2 regions of the Sporosarcina sp. AD_1 genome follow, and region 2 is predicted to be linked to the other one. Evidence: a T-box and tRNA genes for the amino acid it is inferred to sense, from the RefSeq annotation. Region 2 holds a T-box; the other holds one or more tRNA genes.
The links. The T-box of region 2 lies ahead of serS (serine--tRNA ligase). A T-box ahead of a tRNA ligase gene usually reads a tRNA of that ligase, here a tRNA-Ser.
Positions count from the first base shown of each region.

Region 1: it encodes a tRNA-Ser, which carries the amino acid that the T-box ahead of serS (serine--tRNA ligase) is inferred to sense. The anticodon was not compared.

Region 1 covers NZ_JBPVIR010000001.1:287,871-291,290, reverse strand. The annotation lists gene ACSW3C_RS01485 (phosphatidylserine decarboxylase) at 1-634, opposite strand, end outside; gene pssA (CDP-diacylglycerol--serine O-phosphatidyltransferase) at 690-1,223, shown strand; tRNA gene ACSW3C_RS01475 (tRNA-Ser) at 1,782-1,872, shown strand; gene recQ (DNA helicase RecQ) at 2,293-3,420, shown strand, end outside.
Region 2 covers NZ_JBPVIR010000017.1:6,316-9,735, reverse strand. The annotation lists gene ACSW3C_RS19760 (deoxynucleoside kinase) at 1-203, opposite strand, end outside; gene tadA (tRNA adenosine(34) deaminase TadA) at 334-831, shown strand; gene serS (serine--tRNA ligase) at 850-2,124, opposite strand; T-box leader at 2,211-2,420, opposite strand; gene ACSW3C_RS19745 (NUDIX hydrolase) at 2,475-3,047, opposite strand; gene pdxS (pyridoxal 5'-phosphate synthase lyase subunit PdxS) at 3,183-3,420, opposite strand, start outside.

The DNA.
Region 1 (3,420 bases), on a different contig from region 2:
TTTTTGTATTATTTTGGATGTGGATGCTATTGACATTCAGCGCGCCTACTTTTACAATGGCCACTTGGCCGAATGTAGTTTCCAATTCAGAGATCAATCTGTAATTAGTTGCAAATGGCCGATCGCCCAAACGCAGACCCAGGTCATTTACAGGATAGGAAACGGTGCCCAGTGCATATCTTGAAATTAAGTTGCCATCGATTGGATAGTGAAAGTGATGGTAATGACTGGGTGATAGATAAAAAATACAATAGTAACCGTTTTCATATCGTTTTGCTATCTTTTCATCCCCCAGAATTTGCTTTATACTGTAGGAATAGCCCTTAATAATAAAAGTCTGCTCCTTCTCCAACTTTCCCGCTGCACTTAGGACGCCATCTACCGGGGAAACAAGAATATTGGGAGCTGGTTCGGTATTTCGAACACCTTGTTTTAAGTTGCGTGTGAAATAGGCTTGAAGGCTGCCGTATGTTTCGATGGCATACTCGGCTTCTGATTCGTTAATCCCATAAGCTTTGGCGAAAGGTTTAATCAATGGCCTGCTTAGCGGGGACTGGGATATGGATTTTAAAAGGGCGGACGATACTGGATGTCCTGTAAGTTCTACGAAATATTTAAATAAGGTTCTTTTCATTTCAATCGTCTCCGTTGCTATATATTCATATTAGAAATTGATAGGGGGGAAAAACATGTTCTTATCCAGATACTTAGATTATACAAAAGTGAAATCACAATTGGCCAATGCCATTACGTTGTCCAACCTTGGGCTTGGAATTGTCGCCATTATCCTCATTACAAAGGACTTGAGTCACATGAGCCTCGTGTTCATCTTCCTGGCGGCAATATTTGACCGTTTTGACGGAATGGTCGCTAGGCACTTCCAGGCCGAGTCAGAGTTTGGCAAGGAGTTGGATTCGTTAAGCGACTTGGTTTCATTTGGCGTGGCACCGGCCCTTTTAATTTATCATACTGATTTATCGATGATGTTATGGGTTGGCATTGCAGCAACAATCTTTTTTATTATAACAGGTGCGGTTCGTCTTGCGCGTTATAATGTGAAAGAATTTGATGGAGCTTTTTATGGCGTGCCGATTACAGCGGCAGGTGTCTTATTGACTCTAAGCTATTTTTTAAGCCCGTATGTGGGACCACAGTTTTTTGTCATCTTGATGTTCGTGCTTGGTGCTTTAATGGTAAGTAATATCCGAATTGCAAAAGTCTAATGCTTTCAGATTCAATATCCAGCGGGTCGGTTGTACGCGATAAGCGTATTTCCGGCCTTTTTTGTATCACGGAGCTGTAGATACCCATATGATGCAAGGGATACGTGTTAATATTGTCTTGTATTGATTAGATGGGAAACTACTGGAAGATGGAAACAGCTTCGACAAGAGTGTGGCCATGGAAGGGCGAACTTCCTGAATGGGTTTGATGACAAATTTCGTGCCAGCAGAACAGATGATGGGGAATCTGCGTCAAAAGTGAAAAATCGTTGGAGCGAGATTATTGAGGTGCTTGGTACTACGAAATTGCTGGAAATTAATTAGAAGTTAAAGGTCTGTTGAGTGGATGCATCAGACTTAGGGAAGGGAATTTGGGGAGCTTGATTTGATTGCAGGATGCCACTCTTCAACGTCGAAATTCAACATAAAACAATTCAATGTATATTTGGTCTATGGCGGGAAGCAAGGTGGAGTAATGGAAGTTAGCAGGTTTCATTTTTGGATGAATCATTCTTTACAATGTCCCTTCTTTTTAGTACAATGATGGATGTCATAAATGGAGACGTACCCAAGAGGCTGAAGGGGGCTGACTCGAAATCAGCTAGGGCGTTCACGCGTCGCGGGGGTTCAAATCCTCTCGTCTCCGCCATACATATGTATTTTCTCAGATGATGAACCAAAGGGAGATTTCCTGACAATCAGGGTCATTTCATCTGCTTAACGCCGCTCTCTTAAAAGAGGGCGGTTTTTCGTTTATTCTTATTCTATGCAGTCTCTGGCGTTAAATTGTATGTGTCGCTGAAAAAGATGATTCTCACAGCGGCATCGTTATCAACCGTCTCGTTCTGCCGTTTGGCAACTGAGCAGATAGGATATTTTACTGCCTCAAGTTGCTGTGGAAATAACCGGCTGTTTTATTTTATTAGCTTCAAACTTCTGGTATGCTGAGAATAACAGAAAGACAAAGGGAGCTAGAGATTCTCGGCGGTTGTTGTCGAGTAGGAAGTGTAATTTCTTAAAATAGAAATTGAGCGGATTCTCTTTTCATGTAATCCAATTGGAGGTGGTTCTGATCGAACGTGCGTTATCCATTTTAACAACTTATTTCGGCTACTCGTCATTCCGGACAGGACAAGAGCAGGTGATCCGACAAGTCCTTGATGGCGAAGATACCCTTTGCGTTATGCCGACAGGGGGCGGGAAATCCATCTGTTATCAAGTGCCTGCCCTCGTGATGGAAGGGACGGTCCTCGTTATTTCACCACTCATTTCGTTGATGAAGGACCAAGTGGATGCGTTGCATCAGCTAGGCATCCCAGCTGCCTTTATTAATAGCACGTTATCATCAGAAGAATATTTCGGGACGATGGAAAACGCATTGGAAGGCAAATACAAATTACTTTATATTGCACCTGAGCGATTTGATTCACCTTCATTTATAGAGCAAATCGGTAAAATGGATATTTCCATGATTGCAATCGATGAAGCGCATTGTATTTCCCAGTGGGGCCATGATTTCCGCCCGAGTTATCGGATGATTAACCGAATCATTCCGTTATTCGACAGGAAGCCTGTCATTTTGGCTTTGACAGCAACCGCTACTCCGGCTGTTCGGGAGGATATTTGCAAACAGCTAGGGATTGGCGATAGCAATACGGTGATGACCGGTTTTGAGCGGAGCAATTTGACGTTCTCCGTCATTAAAGGCCAAGACCGGGAGGCGTATGTGAAAGACCATGTCCGAAAGAACAGCGGGGAAGCAGGCATTATTTACGCCGCGACTAGAAAAGCTGTCGACCAATTGCACGCTACATTAACGAAGATGGGATGTCAGGTAGCGAAATATCATGCCGGCTTATCGGATATCGAACGGCAAAAGGAGCAGGACAGGTTCCTGATGGACGAAGCCACAGTTATGGTAGCAACGAATGCATTTGGAATGGGGATCGATAAGTCAAATATCCGATACGTCATCCACTATCAAATGCCGAAAAACATGGAAAGCTATTATCAGGAGGCAGGCCGTGCCGGCCGTGACGGCTTGGACAGTGAATGTACGCTGCTCTTTTCTTCCCAGGATGTGCTGACGCAGCGATTCCTGATTGATCAATCGCAGGACATGAACCGCATTCCCGCAGAACTGGAGAAATTGCAATCGATGGTGGACTATTGCCATACTGAATCGTGCCTTCAGAAA
Region 2 (3,420 bases):
AATTGCTTATATCGATTACAGAGGAAGAACATTTCCGTTTGGAAACTCCACTCCTCGATATTCTCATAAAATTTATCTAAAAACGGATTTTCATTCACAATCTCACCTAATTGGTGAAACTGGAATTTATCCGCAACCGCTTTCGAAAGCGTCGTCTTTCCAACGCCAATTGGCCCTTCCACCGTTATGAACGGTACTGACATGTCAAGCTCCCCTTCAACTCAATTTCTGCTCTTCATTTTACCATAGCGGCATTCGGAAACATAGCGTCTGCAAGCAAAATAGCGCGAGGCATTCCAATGATGATACACTAGGGACAAGGAGCGATAGAGGATGGAAACAAACAACGATCAAACGTACATGAATTTAGCCATAGAAGAAGCAAAAAAGGCGGAAGCCATTGGCGAAGTGCCGATTGGCGCCGTCATTGTAAAAGATGGAATCGTCATCGGACGCGCACATAACTTGAGGGAATCCACTCAAAACGCCGTGACCCACGCCGAACTGTCCGCCATTCAGGATGCGTGCGGCGAAGTCGGCAGCTGGCGGTTGGAGGAAACGACGTTATACGTCACACTGGAACCGTGCCCCATGTGTGCGGGCGCCATTTTACAGTCCAGAATCCCCCGGATCGTCTACGGAGCGCGTGATCCAAAAGCAGGCTGTGTCGATTCGTTATACCACTTGCTGAACGACAGCCGATTCAATCATGAATGTGAAGTGACAGAAGGTGTTCTGGCGGAAGAATGCGGGGCGCTGCTAACCAACTTCTTCCGAGGATTGCGCGAAAAGAAAAAGGCAGCAAAAAAGGCCATGCGCGAAGTCGAATGACTCGCATGGCCTTTTGTATTACTTAATGACTTCCACTCCACCCATGTAAGGACGAAGCACTTCCGGAACGATGACAGAGCCATCTTCCTGCTGATAATTCTCTAAGAGAGCGGCCACCGTACGTCCAACCGCAAGTCCGCTTCCGTTCAATGTATGAACGAATTCAGGCTTAGCACCTTGTTCTCGGCGGAAACGGATAGAAGCGCGTCGTGCTTGGAAATCTTCAAAGTTTGAACAAGAAGAAATCTCGCGGTACGTGCCTTGCGTCGGAATCCACACTTCGATGTCGTATTTCTTAGCCGCTGTGAATCCTAGATCCGCTGTGCACATTTTGAGTACACGGTACGGCAGGCCAAGAAGCTGAAGCACCTTTTCTGCATGGCCTGTTAATTTTTCCAACTCATCATAAGACTCTTCCGGTTTTACAAAGCGGACCAATTCCACTTTATTGAACTGATGCTGGCGAATCAAACCGCGCGTATCACGACCCGCTGATCCTGCTTCAGAACGGAAATTCGTGCTGTACGCAGTAAAAGCGATCGGCAGCTGCGCCCCGTCAATAATTTCATCCCGGTAGAAGTTAGTCACAGGCACTTCAGATGTCGGAATCAAGAAATAATCTTCCTCTTCAATTAAGAAAGCATCTTCCTCAAACTTCGGCAGCTGGCCTGTTCCCGTCAAACTTGTCCGGTTTACCATATATGGCGGCAGCATTTCCTCATAGCCATGTTCACTCACATGCAAATCAAGCATAAAGCTGATCAAAGCACGCTCAAGTCGTGCACCAAGACCGCGATAGAACACAAAACGGCTTCCTGTTACTTTTGCGGCACGTTCAAAATCAAGCAGATTCAATTCTGTCCCGATTTCCCAATGCGGCTTCGGCTCAAAACCGAATTCAGGAACCTCTCCCCACTTGCGGACTTCCACATTATCATCTTCACTGTCCCCGACAGGAACACTTTCATGCGGGATATTCGGAATACGCATCAAAACATAATTCAAATCTTCTTCCACTTGGTGAAGCTGTTCGTCCAACGCTTTGATTTCATCTCCGACTTCACGCATCCGTGCGATTACATCGTCGGCGTTCTCTTTGTTACGCTTCATTTCCGCCACTTTTTGCGAAACTTCATTCCGCTCCGCCTTCAGCACTTCTACTTTTGAAATCAATTCTCTCCGTTTTTCATCCAAACCGAGAAACTTATCAAGATCCGTTAAATCTTCTCCACGCTTTGTCAATTTTGCTTTCACTTCATCAAAATTGGCGCGCAATACTTTAATGTCCAGCATAACTGCTTCCTCCTTTTTCTGTTTTGACGATGGGAACCGAGCCCAGATTAGATTTTACGCAATAAAAAAAGCCCTCCATCCCCTATACAAGGGACGAGAACTACCCGCGTTGCCACCCAAATTGACCGGCCCAAGCCGATCCACTCTTTGGAATAACGGTCCAATCACCGGCATAGGCCTACTTCATTCAACCCAGCTACTCAGGGACGGATTCACAAGTGTCTTTACCGGCTTGCACCACCCGCCGGCTCTCTGGAAAAAACGGACTCGCTACTGCTTCCCATCATCGTCTTTGATTATGGAACTAAATGTACACTTACTTTACTACACCCTAAACCATTTGGCAAGACTTAGCCAAAATACGATGCAACCGCTTCTAAGTAACTTGTTTCATGTGGAACAAAATCACGTAATTCTATTGTTTCTAACAAGTCATTCTCAATATTTCTGACCTTAACCGTACGAACTGTCCTTCTGAAAAGTGCCTGTAAATCCGTAACAGAAACAGCGTGGATGCTTGCCACTTCTTCCTCTTGCAATGAAAAATCGGCGGGATTGAATGAGAAGCTATACAAAAAGACATTCGTGAATTCCCTGTCAATAAAACCAGGAAGTTCTATGACATCTCGCACAACGCCCATCCATTGCAGCTTTGCTTCATCTACCGGAATCCCGAGCTCTTCCTCCACCTCACGTAAACCATCCATTACTTTTTCATCTGCCAGCAAGTGACCTGCTGCCGTTATATCAAAAAGGCCAGGGAAGTCTTTCTTTGCAGCACTTCTCTTCTGAATCAAGACCTCTTCTCCATCTACTAGCCAGCAATGAAACGTTTCATGCCAAAGCCCTTTCGCATGGATGACATCCCTAGATTCCTCACATACATAGTTATACTGATCATCGTAGACTTTCAACTTCTCCATTAGTATGCCCCTGCCTTCCGTAAAAATTCTTCCTAGTCATGCGATGCTTTAGCGTCTGCCTTCTTAGAGCCTATCAAAATGAATGAAAGAAATCAAAACGGACAGGAAAAATCTCGGTTCCTGTCCACTCACTCATTATACGCCGCGTACGGCCATCAATTCACTTTCTGCCAGCTTTCCGATTTCCAGTCCTTTCATCGGCGTGCCGATATCCTTTGATAACTCGCCAATCAACGCATAGTTTCTGAAATCCTCTGTAGCCTGAACAATGGCACGTGCAAATTTTTCAGGGCTGTCAGACTTGAAGATGCCAGATCCAACGAATACGCCGTCAGCCCCAAGCTCCATCATGAGCGCCGCATCCGCCGGAGTC